One region of the Arthrobacter sp. L77 genome, then DNA from elsewhere that is predicted to be linked to it. Evidence: predicted binding sites of a transcription regulator. Region 1 holds the regulator's gene; the other holds the start of a gene.
What was found. Region 1 encodes Rex, which represses fermentation and respiration genes when NADH is low (regulators of the CRP and FNR family bind a similar motif). Its sites were predicted from a motif close to CTTGTGAANNNNTTCACAAG; they were not measured.
Positions count from the first base shown of each region.

Region 2: the regulator Rex is predicted to act here: its motif matches at 4,313-4,332, upstream of rhaI (L-rhamnose isomerase).

Region 1 is NZ_JWSU01000004.1:226,406-233,582, reverse strand. It holds gene RY94_RS03610 (cytochrome c biogenesis CcdA family protein) at 1-49, opposite strand, end outside; gene RY94_RS03605 (TlpA disulfide reductase family protein) at 107-727, opposite strand; gene RY94_RS03600 (histidine phosphatase family protein) at 767-1,444, opposite strand; gene RY94_RS03595 (YceI family protein) at 1,596-2,153, shown strand; gene RY94_RS03590 (hypothetical protein) at 2,353-2,952, shown strand; gene RY94_RS03585 (redox-sensing transcriptional repressor Rex) at 2,976-3,683, opposite strand; gene RY94_RS03580 (glutaredoxin family protein) at 3,848-4,111, opposite strand; gene RY94_RS03575 (HAD family hydrolase) at 4,190-5,002, shown strand; gene RY94_RS17120 (30S ribosomal protein bS22) at 5,130-5,228, opposite strand; gene RY94_RS03570 (helix-turn-helix domain-containing protein) at 5,422-5,634, opposite strand; gene RY94_RS03565 (ArsR/SmtB family transcription factor) at 5,806-6,351, opposite strand; gene RY94_RS03560 (acetoin utilization protein AcuC) at 6,411-7,177, opposite strand, start outside.
Region 2 is NZ_JWSU01000004.1:491,465-498,641, reverse strand. It holds gene RY94_RS04900 (rhamnulokinase) at 1-957, opposite strand, end outside; gene RY94_RS04895 (bifunctional rhamnulose-1-phosphate aldolase/short-chain dehydrogenase) at 959-3,043, opposite strand; gene rhaI (L-rhamnose isomerase) at 3,040-4,206, opposite strand; gene RY94_RS04885 (LacI family DNA-binding transcriptional regulator) at 4,430-5,461, shown strand; gene RY94_RS04880 (sugar ABC transporter ATP-binding protein) at 5,586-7,139, shown strand; gene RY94_RS04875 (ABC transporter permease) at 7,136-7,177, shown strand, end outside.

The DNA of each region.
Region 1 (7,177 bases):
CCAGGAGCATGGAGCCGTTCAGGACGGCGTCGGCGAAGGCGTTGCCCACGGCGAGAGGCATCGACGCGGCCAGCGGCCCCGTCATCGGCATGCCCGGCGCGGCGCGCTATTCGGCGAGGGCATCGGAGATCAGGGCCTTGAGCGTGCTGCGGTCCGCGAGTCCGAGGATCCGAGCCGAGACGCGCCCCTCGCGATCCAGCACGATCGTGGTGGGGACAGCCTGCGGCGGGACGTACTGCGTCATGTCCAGCAGCACCCCGCCGTCCTTGTCGGCGAAGCTCTGGTACGGGATGTCGAAGCTGCGCTCGAAGGCTTCCGCCGTGGCCTTCTCGTCGCGGATGTTCACGCCGTAGAACGCGGCGCCCTGCGGCGCGTAGTCGTCGTGCAGCGAGACGAGGTCGGGTGCCTCCTCGCGGCAGGGGGCACAGGCGGCATACCAGAAGTTGAGCACGGTGACCTGGCCCTCCCACTCGGCACTCGACACGGAGGTGCCGTCGAACAGGGTGCCGGACACCTCGACGGGCTCTCCCCTGTCGCTCGCCGCGTACTCGGTGACGGAGCCGTCACCCGCGATGTAGTTCTTGCCGTCCCCTGCCGCGGCCTGCTGCGCCAACGGATCCTCCGCCGCGCAGGACGTCAGCGCGAGCGAGACCGGCACGGCGAAGGCCAGCGCCGTACGCAGCGTGAGCAGGCGGCGGCGCGGTGCGGGACGGACGGGTGTGATCACGGCTTCTTCCGTTGATTTCTACGACGTGTAGTAATTCTATTACGCGCCGGGGACATTCGCCGCCTCGGGCAGCAGGTCGGCGCACGGCTCCGCGTAGCGGACGCGCCGGATGGTCTCGCCGTCGAAGTCGAGGGACGTGACGGACGTGAGCGTGCATTCACGCTGACGCGGGTCGTGCCAGAGCCGGCGGTGCTCGGCGGCGAGCCTCGTCACCCAGATCGGGAGCTGGTGGCTGACGAGGATGGCCTCCGCGGGGCGGCCCTCCCCCCTGTCGGCACCGAGCTCGAGGGCCAGCCGCCGCGCGTCGTGGACTCCCGCCATCATGCGTTCGACCTGCAGGCGGTAGGGCTCGCCCCAGGAGGGGCGGAGGGGATTGACGAGGAACGGCCAGTTGCGGGGCTGCCGGAGCCTGCTCTTGATCCCGGACATGCCCTCGAAGCGGTTCTCCGCCTCGATGATGCGCTCGTCGGTGGCGATCGCGAGCCCGAGGGTGTCCGCGAGCGGCTGCGCCGTCTCCTGTGCACGGTCGAGCGGCGAGGCCACGAGGTGCACGATGTCGGCGCCGTCGTCGCGCCGTGCCTGGAAGTACCGGGCCATCTGCGCGGCCATCTGACGGCCGAGATCGGAGAGATGGAACTCGGGGAGCCGTCCGTAGAGGACTCCCTCGGGGTTGTGGACCTCACCGTGGCGCACCAGGTGGACGGTTGATCGCTGCATCCTTCCAGTTTCACGCATGCTGCGTGCGACGGCCAATCGATACTTGCGCGGGGGTTTGTTGAACGTTTTACTGATGCATGGAATAAAACATGCATATGCATGCTTCTAGTCCCTGTAAGCATCCGCCAGCCACCCTTCTCAGGAGTTCCCCATGACTGTCCCCTCAGGCCTCACCTCCGGCACCTGGTCCTTCGACCCCTCCCACAGCGAGGTGGGCTTCAGCGTCCGCCACGCAGGCATCAGCAAGGTCCGCGGCTCGTTCAAGGACGTCGATGCCGCACTCGCCGTCGGCTCGTCGCTCGAGGACTCGAGCATCTCCGCGACCATCAGGACCGCATCCTTCACCTCCGGCGACGAGAACCGCGACGGCCACGTCAAGGGCGCCGACTTCTTCGACGTCGAGCAGTTCCCCGAGATGACCTTCGTCTCCACCTCCCACGAGGGCTCCGGCGAGACGTACCGGATCAACGGTGACCTCACCATCCGCGGCATCACCAAGCCCGTGACCCTCGACGCCGAGTTCAACGGCGTGGCCGTGGACCCCTTCGGCGCCACCCGCGCCGGCGTCTCGGCCTCCACGAGCATCTCGCGCAAGGACTTCGGCCTCACCTGGAACGCGGCCCTCGAAGCCGGCGGCGTCCTCGTCGGCGACAAGGTGACCATCACCATCGAGGCCGCCTTCGTGGCCCCCGCGGTCGCCACGGTCTGATCCGCCACCCGGGCCACCGCCCGCCCGCAGGCCCCCACGGCCGGCGTCGTCCTCCCGACGACGCCGGCCGTCGGCGTTTCGTCCCGCCTTCGGGGGGAGCCCACGAACTAGGCTGACGGTGACCACATCCACGGGGGCCGCGTCCATGGGGGGCACCACCGGCCGGATGACCACTACCTGATCAGCGAAGGACGCGACGATGAGCACACCACAGGACACCCCGAACGGGCAGGACAACGGGCCCGCCTGGAACGCCCCGGGAGCGGGCGGCACCGGCCGGAACCCCTCTTCCCAGCAGGCCCCGTCCCCGAACTACGCCTACCCGGCGTCGGGCGCGCCGGGTCTCGCCGAGAAGGGGCCCGCACCGAAGGAGGTCCAGCGGGCGTACTACCTCATCCTCGCTGCGGGCGTCCTCCACTTCCTGTCCTCCGTCGTCGGGGTGACGGAGATCCCCGAGGGCGCCGGATCATCGGTCCAGATGGTGTCCCAGCTGCTGTTCGCGGCCCTCGCGGCCGCGGTCTACGTGGTCCTGGCGATCTTCATCCGGCGGGGCCGCAACTGGGCCCGCATCACCGCGACGGTCCTCGCGGCCCTCAATGTGCTGGTGACCGTCGGCGGCCTGCTGCTCCTGCCGCTCGCCAATCAGGCCGTCGAGGCCTCAGGCCAGGAAGCGGTGCCGGTCTCCGGGCTGTCGATCACACTCAGTGTGATCGTCCTGCTCCTGGGCGTGGCAGGCGTCGTCCTGACCTACCTGAAGCCGGCACGGCCGTACTTCGCCCCGCAGAAGCTCGGGTACTGAGGCGCAGGCGCTCGTGACCCCGCCTACTGGGCGCGGGAGACCGGACCGAGGTCCGGCTCCTGCGCCCTTTGTGCGTGGTAGGCCAGGATCTGGAGCTCGGTGGACATGTCCACCTTGCGCAGCTGGACGTGCGGCGGCACCTGCAGCACCACGGGCGCGAAGCTGAGGATGCTGGAGATCCCGGCCGCGACGAGGCGGTCGCACAGCTCCTGGGCGACTGCTGCGGGAACCGCGAGCACCGCCATGTTGGTGCGGGTGCGCTCCAGCACCGCCTCGAGGTCGTCGACCGCGCTGACCCGGAGGTAGCCCACCTCGGACCCGACGACCAGCTGGTCGGCGTCGAAGAGCGCCACGATCTCGAACCCGCGCGAGCCGAACCCCGAGTAGCCGGCGAGGGCCCGTCCGAGGTTGCCCGCGCCGAGGATCGCGACACGCCAGTCGAGCGTGAGCCCGAGGGCCACCGAGATCTGCCGGTTGAGGTACTGCACGTCGTACCCGACGCCCCGGGTGCCGTAGGACCCGAGGTAGGAGAGGTCCTTGCGGAGTTTGGGCGAGTTCACTCCGGCGGCATCCGCGAGTTCCTCGGAGGACACCCGTTCGATGCCCTCGGCGAGCAGGGAATTCAGCGCCCGCAAGTAGATGGTGAGACGCGCGACCGATGCGGGAGGGATGTGGCGCGCCGCCTCGTCCACGGGGTGAAGGCCTGGCCTGTCCGGCGTTGTCACTGTCATCGGCTCCGTTGCTAGCACCGCCGCGCCCGGTCCGGGAGCTGCGGTTCCGGGGTCCCTCGGCGTCGGGGGCGGAAGTACCACCCACTGTATGCCGACGACGCGGGGCCTCCAAGCCGGGCGATGGGCATCGTGGGGGGACCGGAGGGGCGGCCGGTCGGGGCCCGTCAGGCGCCGGCCAGCAGCCGCCTCAGCCTCGCCTCGTCGATCGACCAGAAGTCCCGCTGGACGCCGTCGATGAACAGGACGGGCAGTTCCTCCGCGAAGCGTGCACCGAGCGCGGGGACCTCGGCGGCGCTCACCTCGCGCCAGCCCAGGCCGAGGTCGTCGGTCACCCGCCGCACGACGGCGCGGGCATCCTCGCAGAGATGACACCCGGGTCGAGTGAGGAGCACCACGCCGGTGCCGGGCATCTCCGCAGGGGTTTGCATCCCTCCACGGTACTGCGCCCGCGCGGTGCCGGCAGCAGAGGCCGTCGGGGGGCGGAACCGAAGAACTAGACTCGGAGCATGCCGGACGCCGCCCGGGTCACGCACCCCATCCTCCAGCCTTCGGCGACCGTCGCGGGCGAAGCAGCCTTCTTCGACGTGGACAACACGCTGATGCGCGGCGCCAGCCTGTTCCATGTGGGCCGCAAGATGTACCAGCGCAAGGCCTTCACGCTGCGCTTCGCCGCGGGCCTGGCGTGGAAGCAGCTCCGCTTCATCATGCGCGGCGAGACGATGACGGACGTGAACTCGGTGCGCGACGCCGCCCTCGCCTTCGCCATCGGGATCGCCCACGAGGACATCCTGGCCCTGGGCGAGGAGGTCTACGACGAGATGATCGCGTCGAAGATCTGGCCCGGCGCGCGCGCCCTGGCCGAACAGCACCTCACCTCGCACCGGCAGGTCTGGCTGGTGACCGGCACCCCCGTGGAGGTGGCCGGCGTGATCGCGAGCCGCCTCGGGCTCACCGGGGCCCTCGGCACCGTGGGGGAGGTCGCCGACGGCCTCTACACCGGCAGACTCGTCGGCGAGTTCCTCCACGGGCCGGCCAAGGCCGTCGCGGTGCTGGAACTGGCGCAGCGGGAGAACCTGGACCTCTCGCGGTGCTGGGGCTACAGCGACTCCTACAACGACATCCCGCTGCTGACCGCCGTCGGGCATCCGGTGGCCATCAACCCGGACGCCCGGCTCCGCCGCCATGCCCGGGCGAACAACTGGCCCGTCTACGACTTCCGCAGCGGACGGCGGGCCGCGACCCTGGGCCTGCGCGCGGCGACCGTCGTCGGATCCGTCTACGGGCTGTGGCGCGGGTACTCACGGTTCAGGAGCCACTGACCCCGGACGGGGCCGGGGGCCCGGCCGACGACGGAGAGTCCGCCAGACGACGACGGCCCGGCTTCCACGCCGAGAAGGCGGGAATCCGGGCCGGTCGGCACGCTCCGGCTCTGGGCCGGGCGCCTGCCTACTTCTTGTTGCGGCGCTGGTGACGGGTCTTGCGAAGCAGCTTGCGGTGCTTCTTCTTTGCCATACGCTTGCGGCGCTTCTTGATTACTGAACCCATAGAGTCCTCACAAACTGTTGTGTTGCCAGGGCGGACTGCGGCGAAGAGCCTCGGGCACGCCCTGGTGATGACGAAAGGCGCATGCCTGGTGGCAGTTGCCCGTTTGATGCAATAAGTCGAGCAGGCTCGAAACCCGCCCAAAACGCTCCTTAACAGGGTACATCCGTTTGCGGACCCCACGGACGACCGGCGATCAGGCGGTCTCGGACTGCCCGTCGACCTGCGCCTGGCGGAGGAAGTCCTCCACCGCGGACTCGGGGACACGGTAGGAGCGGCCGAACTGGACGGCCGGCAACTCTCCTGCGTGCACGAGCCTGTACACGGTCATCTTCGACACGCGCATGAGTCCCGCGACTTCCGCGACCGTCAGGAACTGCACATCCGAGACGTTGTTCCCGTCTGCCATCTCACCACTATTCCTTTGCATGGAGGCTTGCACTTCACCCTGGGATCGGCACCGGAGACCTATCCGGAGGGTGACCGTTCGGCGTGTCGCCTTGAAGCAAAAGGATAATCCGCCTAAGGATCCATTCTAGGGGCAGATGTGACTGGAGTGAAAGACGGCCGACCCGCCGGACTACGACGACGGATCGCGGCGCCGGCGCAGCTGGGACAGCAGGTCCGCGGCGCGTTCCGCCGCCCGACCCATGGTCCGGCCCATCGGCGGACGCGGTGCGTCCGGTCCGCCGGACGCCGGAGGCGCCACCAGGACCGCGGCGGCCAGCGCCGTCGTGTCCTCGGTGACGGGCGCAGCGGTCGTCTCCGGTTCGAGCACCGCGACGACGTCCGCCACCGTCATCACCTCGGAGGACTCCCCCTCCGGACGTTCACCCCCGGAGGTCGCGGCGGAGACCGGGCCCGCGCTCGGCTCGAACCCGGCGAGCCAGTCGCGCACCAGGCCGAGCGGCGCGGTGTCCAGCGAGTAGTAGCGCTTCTGCCCCTGCGCCCGCATGCTCACCAGGCCCGCCTCCCGCAGCACCTTCAGGTGCTTCGACACCGTCGGCTGGCTGACCTGCAGTTCGATCACGAGCTCCCCCACCGCCTTGTCGCCGTCGCGCAGCTTCTCGAGGATCTGCCTGCGCGTTCCTTCGGCGATGACGGCGAATACATCATCGATTCCCATTCGCCCACCCTAGCGACATATACGCCACGCGGCATCCTGACGTGACCGGCGGGTCCCGGTCAATCGAACCAGGGGTCCAGTCCGTGGAGCGGGAACAGGGCCTTCCGGGTCGCCATCACCGTCCGGTCGAGGTCGTCGTTGGGGTCGTAGCCGATCTCCCACGAGCGCCACCAGATGTCTGCGCCGTCGCCCATCAGGCGGGGCGCCTCGACGCCGTGCCGCTCCAGCACGTACTCCCGCCAGACGGCCGGGACGGGCGTCGCCGGGCCCACCGGTGCGCCGGCGGCCACCGCGACGAGCAACGACCACGACCGCGGCACCACGCTCGCCAGGGCGTAACCGCCTCCCCCGGTCGCGATCCACCGCCCCCCGCACAGGCGGTCCGCCAGTTCCCGGACGCCCAGCATCAGCGCGTGCTGGGCGTCGACACTGACCCGCAGGTTCGTGAGGGGGTCCTCGCGGTGGGAATCACAGCCGTGCTGGCTCACGATGACCTCGGGCGCGAAGGCCCCGGCGAGCTGCGGCACGACGGCGTGGAAGGCCCGTAGTACCGCGGCGTCGCCGGCGACGGTGGGCAGCGCGACATTCACCGCGTACCCCTCCGCCCCTGGTCCCCCGGTCTCGCTGGCGAAGCCTGTGCCCGGGAAGAGGCTCATACCCGTCTCGTGCAGCGAGATCGTCATGACGCGGGGGTCGTCCCAGAAGATGCTCTGGGTGCCGTCGCCGTGGTGCGCGTCGACGTCGATGTAGAGGACGCGCTGGACGCCGCGGTCGAGCAGTCGCTGGATGGAGGCCGCGGCGTCGTTGTAGATGCAGAAGCCGCTGG
Region 2 (7,177 bases), 270 kb from region 1:
CCCTTCGATGCTCCATTCCCGCAGGCACTCCTGCAGCAGCCAGAGGCCGCCGGTGTTGCGCAGGTAGCGGATGGTCCCGTCCACGCCGCGTTCGTTGGTGAAGTTCGCGGTGCGGCTCTCCGCGGTCAGGATGGGTGCGTCGAGCTCGACGCCGACGAGCGACCACGTGCCCGAGGAGATGTAGGCGAAGTGTGGGGTGTCCGCGGGAACTGCGGCGACGGCGGAGGCGGTGTCGTGCGATCCGACGGCGACGACGGCGGTGTCGGCCGGGAGGCCAGTCTCCGAGGCGATGGCCGGCAGCAGGCGGCCGATCAGCGTGCCGGGTTCGACGAGCGGCGGGAAGAGCTCCGGCGACAGGGCGAGCGGGGCGAAGAAATCCTCCGCCCAGGTGCCGGTGGCGGCGTCGAGCAGTCCCGTGGTGGAGGCGTTCGTCGCCTCGGTGCGGCGCTCGCCGGTCAGCCGGTACGCGAGCAGGTCGGGGATGAGCAGCGCCTGGACGCCCTGGAGCGACCGCTCGGCGGCGAGCTGGTACACCGTGTTGAACGGCAGGAACTGCAGCCCGGTGCGCGCGTACAGCTGCCCGGGCGGCACGGCGTCGTGCACGACGTCGATGCTCGCCGCGGTGCGTCCGTCACGGTAGCTGAAGGGCAGGTGCCGGAGCATGCCGGCGTCGTCGACGAGCCCGTAGTCCACGGCCCAGGTATCGATGCCGATGCTCATGACGGTGGCACCCGTCCGGGCCGTGGCCTCTCCCGCCCGGCGCAGTCCCACCAGCACCTCCGCAACCAGGGCGTCGACGTCCCACCGCAGGGCGCCGCCGAGGAACTGCGCACCGTTGGGGAAGCGGTGCACGGTGTCGAGCTCCGGACCGGCGTCCGTGAGCCGCCCGAGGATCACCCGACCGGAGGACGCCCCGATGTCGACGGCCACGAACACCGGTGTGGTGCCGGCAGCCATGTCAGCGCAGGAACGCGGCGGCCACGCCCGCGTCCACGGGGATGTGCAGGCCCGTCGTGTGTGAGAGCTCGGCGGAGGTCAGGACCGCGACGGCGTTGGCGACGTTCTCCGGGAGCACCTCGCGCTTGAGCAGGGTGCGCTGGGCGTAGTACTCGCCCAGCTTCTCCTCCTCCACGCCGTACACGGCGGCCCGCTTGGCGCCCCAGCCGCCGGCGAAGATCCCGGAGCCGCGGACCACGCCGTCGGGATTGATGCCGTTGACGCGCACCCCGTACCCCCCGAGTTCGGCGGCGAGGAGCCGCACCTGGTGCGCCTGGTCCGCCTTCGTTGCGCTGTAGGCGATGTTGTTGGGCCCGGCGAACACGGAGTTCTTGGAGGAGATGTAGATGATGTCCCCGCCCATGTCCTGCTCGATGAGCACCTTCGCGGCGGCCTGTGACATGAGGAAGGACCCCTTCGCCATGACGTTGTGCTGCAGGTCCCAGTCCTTCTCCGTGGTCTCGAGCAGGGGCTTGGAGATGGACAGGCCGGCGTTGTTGACCACGAGGTCCAGCCCGCCGAACGCCAGCACGGCGGCCTTCACGGCGCGGAGCACCTGGGCCGGATCGGTGACGTCGGCCTGCACGCCGATGGCGACGTCGGGCCCGCCGAGTGCGTCGGCGACGCCGTTCGCGCTGGCGATGTCGAGGTCCGCGATGACCACGCACGCTCCCTCCGCGGCGAGGCGCGTCGCGATGGCCTTGCCGATGCCCGACGCCGCCCCCGTCACCAGGGCGATGCGTCCCGCATGGGACTTCGGTTTCGGCATCCGCGCGAGCTTGGCCTCCTCGAGGGCCCAGTACTCGATGCGGAACTTCTCGCCCTCCTCGATCGGCGCGTAGGCCGAGATGGCCTCGGCGCCCCGCATGACATTGATGGCGTTGAGGTAGAACTCCCCGGCGACGCGGGCGGTCTGCTGGGTGGCGCCGTAGGAGAACATGCCGACGCCGGGCACCAGCACGATCGCCGGGTCCGCGCCGCGCATCGCGGGGGAGTCCGGCGTCGCGTGGCGGTCGTAGTAGGCGGCGTAGTCCGCCCGGTACGCGGTGTGCAGTTCACGCAGGCGCAGCAGGCAGCTCTCGACGTCGGCGTCGGCTGGGAGGTCGAGGATCAGCGGCTTGACCTTGGTGCGGAGGAAGTGGTCGGGGCAGCTGGTCCCGAGCGCCCCGAGGCGCGGGTGTTCGGTGGAGGCGAGGAAGTCGAGGACGCGGGGGTCGTCGGTGAAGTGGCCCACCTGCGCCCTGTCGGTGGAGGCGAGTCCGCGGATGGTCGGGGCGAGGGCCGCGGCCTTCGCCCGGCGCTCCTCCTCGGGCAGCGCGGCATACCCTTCGAGCGTGGGGCCGAAGGGCTGGGCCCGGCCGTGCTCGGCGATGTACCGCTCCGCCGCCTCGATGATCCACAGGGAGTTCGCCTCGGCCTCCGCGGACGTCTCGCCCCAGGCTGTGATGCCGTGGCCGCCGAGGATGGTGCCGATGGCTTCGGGGTTCGCCTCCTTGAGGGTGGCGATGTCGAGGCCGAGCTGGAAACCGGGCCGGCGCCAGGGCACCCAGACCACCTTGGGCCCGAAGATCGTCCGGGTCAGGGCCTCGCCGTCCGCCGCGGTCGCGACGGCGATCCCGGAGTCGGGGTGCAGGTGATCCACGTGGGCCGCGTCGACGAGGCCGTGCATCGCCGTGTCGATGGACGGTGCCGCCCCGCCCTTGCCGTGCAGGGTGTAGTCGAAGGCGGCGACCATCTCGTCCTCGCGCTCCACGCCCGGGTACACCGAGCGCAGGGCCTGCAGGCGGTCCAGGCGCAGGACGGCGAGCCCGGACTCCGTGAGCGTCCCGAGGTCCCCGCCGGACCCTTTCACCCAGAGCAGCTCGACGTCCTCGCCCGTGACCGGATCGACGCCCGTGCCCTTGGCGGACGTGTTGCCGCCGGCGTAGTTCGTGGTGCGCTTGTCGGCGCCGAGCCGGTTGGAGCGTGCGATGAGCTCGCTCACGGTCCGGTTGGTCGTGCTGTTGGTAGAGGTGGCCGTCGTCGGCTGCGTCGTCGTCACTGTCATGCTCCCCATCCGGCCTGGCGGCCGCCCTGCCGCTCGGTGTTGATCCGGTCCTGGTAGCCGCTCTCGCGGTATGCGTCCATGGGGTCCGCGGGGAGCCCCTTCGACTCCCGCCACTGGGCAAGGGCCGGGCGGACGTCGGTGTAGAAGGCGTCCATCATGAGGGCGTTCGCGCCGAGGACGTCACCGGCCTCCTGCGCCGCGGTGAGGGCGGGGCGGTCGATGAGCAGGGCGCGCGCCGTCATCTCCTGCACGTTCAGCACCGAGCGGATCTGACCCGGGATCTTCTCCTCGAGGTTGTGGCACTGGTCGAGCATGAGGGCGATCCCGCTGGACGGAGCCAGGCCGCCGCCGCGGATCACCTCCGCCATGATGCGGAACAGCTGGAACGGGTCCGCCGCCCCGACGATCAGGTCGTCGTCGGCGTAGAAACGCGAGTTGAAGTCGAAGGAGCCGAGCTTCCCGAGGCGGATCAGCTGCGCCACGATGAACTCGATGTTGGTCCCGGGCGCGTGGTGGCCCGTGTCGAGGCAGACGAGGGCCTTGTCGCCGAGCTGCTGGCAGTGGGCGTAGGAGGTGCCCCAGTCGGGGACGTCCGTGTGATAGAAGGCCGGCTCGAAGAACTTGTACTCGAGCACCAGCCGCTGGCCCTCGCCGAGGCGGTCGTACACCTTCCGGAGGGAGTCCTGCAGCCAGTCCTGCCGGGACCGCATGTCGGCCTGTCCCGGGTAGTTGGAGCCGTCAGCCAGCCAGATCTTCAGGTCCCGGGAGCCGGTGACGTTCATGACCTCGATGCACTCGTACATGTGGTCGATCGCCTTGTTCCGCACGGCGGCGTCGCTGTGCGTCAGGCTGCCGAACTTGTAGTCGTCGTCCTGGAACGTGTTGCTGTTGATGGTGCCGAGCCGCACGCCGTGCTCTCCGGCGTGGGCGGCGAGGCTCCCGTAGTCGTCCACCGTGTCCCAGGGGATGTGGAGGGCCACGCTCGGGGCGAGGCCGGTCAGCCGGTGGACCATGCCCGCGTCGGCGATCTTCTCGTGGACGGTGCGGGGCGTGCCGGGCGTCGCGAAGACCTTGAACCGGGTCCCGGAATTGCCGTAGGCCCAGGAGGGCACTTCGATGGCGAGCTGGTCCAGCTCTGCCGTGATGTCGTCGATGACAGTCATGTACTCTCTCCAGCATGCGGGCCGGGTGCTTCATTCCACCGGCGATGATTCTCGGGGTCTTTCGCCCGTCCGGACGGGGCCCGGACGGGGACATGGATGCGCCGTGCTTTTGAATCGTTTCATTAGCACGTTTCAAAGCTATCCTTGCTGGAGACCGAGTGTCAACCGTCCCGTCGGCGTCCCGCCGACGCGCGACGCGACCTCCGAGACAGCCGGAGTCCCCATGAGCAGCCGACCAGTCAGTATCAAGGACGTCGCGGACAGGGCCGGGGTGGCGGTCGGGACGGTCTCGAACGTGCTGAACCATCCCGCGCGCGTCTCCACGGCCACCCGCGAGCGCGTGCAGGCCGCGATCGACGGGCTCGGCTTCGTGCGGAACGACGCCGCCCGGCAGCTGAGGGCGGGCCAGAGCCGCACCATCGGCCTGGTCGTGCTCGACGTCGCCAACCCCTTCTTCTCCTCCCTCGCCCGGGCGGCCGAGGACTGCGCGGCCGAGAACGGGAGCACCGTGGTGCTCGGCGACAGCGGGCAGGACGCCGAGCGCGAAGCCCGGTACATCGACGTCTTCGAGCAGCAGCGGGTGCAGGGCATGCTCATCTCGCCCGTCGGGGACGTGGGGCCGCGCGTCGAGGCGCTCCGGCAGCGCGGCATGCCCGTGGTGCTGGTGGACCGCGTGGATCCGCAGCGGCGCTGCAGCTCGGTGTCCGTGGATGACGTCGCCGGTGGCTACATCGCCGTGCGGCACCTGCTCGAGGCGGGCCGGCGGCGGATCGCGTTCGTGGGGACCAGGGCCGACTACCGGCAGGTCGCGGATCGCCTGGCCGGTGCCCGCCAGGCGATCGCGGAGCACGACGGCGCCGTGCTCGAGGTCCTCGCCGCGGAGGCCATGACGGTGCTGGCGGGCCGGGACGTCGGGGAGGCGATCGCACAGCGCCGGCACGGGGAGCTGCCGGACGGCATCTTCTGCGCCAACGACCTCCTCGCGATCGGCGTCATGCAGGCGGTCCTGCTGATCCGGGGCCTCAGGATCCCCGAGGACCTCGCCCTGATCGGGTACGACGACATCGACTTCTCCGCCTCCACCGTCGTCCCGCTGACGAGCGTCCGCAAGCCGACCGAACTCATGGGGCGCACCGCCGTCGAACTGCTCCTCGAGGAGATCGAGGGGCCCACGGCCCGCCGTCGCCAGGTGATCTTCGACCCCGAACTCGTGGAGCGCCGCAGCACGCGGGCGCGGGTGGCCGCCGCCGGCTGACGGGCCGGCCCCGCCGTCAGCCGGGGTCACAGTCCGATCTCGGCCTGTTGACGGTCCCGGAGGTCGCGCCTACTATTCGAGGACATCGAATCTGAAACGATTCATTTCTTCCTGAGGAGTTGCAGTGACGCACCCTGATGGCCGTGGCAGTGAGGCCGCGGACCCGTCCGCACCGGGGCGGGCTCCCGTGCTGGCGCTCCGCGGCGCGCTGAAGACCTTCGGCCCGGTCGTCGCGCTCGCCGACGGCACCATCGACCTGGCGGCGGGCGAGATCCACGCGCTGGTCGGCGAGAACGGCGCGGGGAAGTCGACGCTCGTGAAGATCCTCGCGGGGGTGCACCACCCGGATGCCGGGGAGTTCCTCGTCGGGGGGCAGGACGTCAGCTTCCGCAACGTCGCCGACAGCAAGGCCGCGGGGATCTCCGTCATCTACCAGGAGCCCACGCTCTTCCCCGATCTCACGGTCGCGGAGAACATCTTCATCGGGCGCCAGCCCAGGGGCCGCTTCGGCCTCATCAGCCGCGTCGAGATGCGGCGCCGCGCCCGGGAGCTCTTCGACCAGCTCGGCGTCCCGATCGACCCCGACCGCGTGGCCGAGGGACTGTCCATCGCCGACCAGCAGATCATCGAGATCGCCAAGGCCATCTCCCTCGACGCCCGCATCCTCGTCATGGACGAGCCCACGGCGGCGCTCAGCGGCGTCGAGGTGGACCGCCTGTTCGCCGTCGCCCGCCGCCTGCGCGACGCCGGCAGCGGCATCCTGTTCATCTCCCACCGCTTCGACGAGGTCTTCGGCCTGTGCGACCGCATCACGGTCATGCGGGACGGCGCCTACATCGCGACCCACGAGACGCGGGCGACGTCCGTCGAGGCGATCGTCCGGGAGATGGTGGGACGCGACATCGACGCACTGTTCCCGAAGACGGAGACGGAGGCGGGCGACGTCGTCCTGACGGTCGAGGGGCTGACCCGGCCGGGCGTCTTCCACGACATCGACTTCGAGGTGCGGGCGGGCGAGATCGTCGCACTGTCCGGGCTGGTGGGGGCCGGGCGCACCGAGGTGGCCCGTGCCGTGTTCGGGATCGACCGCTACGAGTCGGGGACCGTCCGGATGTCCGGCACGCCGCTGCGCCGCAAGGACCCGCGTGCCGCGATCGACGCCGGGATCGGCTTCGTCCCGGAGGACCGCCGGAAACAGGGGCTCGTCATGGACCTGTCGGTCGAACGCAACACGGCACTGACACTCCGTCACTCCCTCGCGCGGTTCGGCATCATCAGGGCGAGCGCGGAGCGGGAGGCCGCCGAGACCTGGGGCAAGCGGCTGCAGGTGAAGGCGGGATCTCCCGAGCACGCCGTCTCCACCCTGTCCGGCGGCAACCAGCAGAAGGTCGTCCTCGCGAAGTGGCTCGCCACGGACCCGAAGCTCCTGATCATCGACGAGCCGACGCGCGGCATCGACGTCGGCACGAAGGCCGAGGTGCACCGCCTGATCTCGGAACTGGCGGGGCGGGGCATCGCGATCCTCATGATCTCCTCCGAACTGCCCGAGGTGCTGGGCATGGCCGACCGCGTGCTGGTCATGCGGGAGGGTCGGATCACCGGCCGCCTCGACCGCGCGGAGGCTACCGCCGAGACCGTCATGCATGCCGCCACAGCATCTCTGGAGTCCACGCGATGAGCCTCGACGGCACGGTAGGTGCGCCGGTACACCCGGCC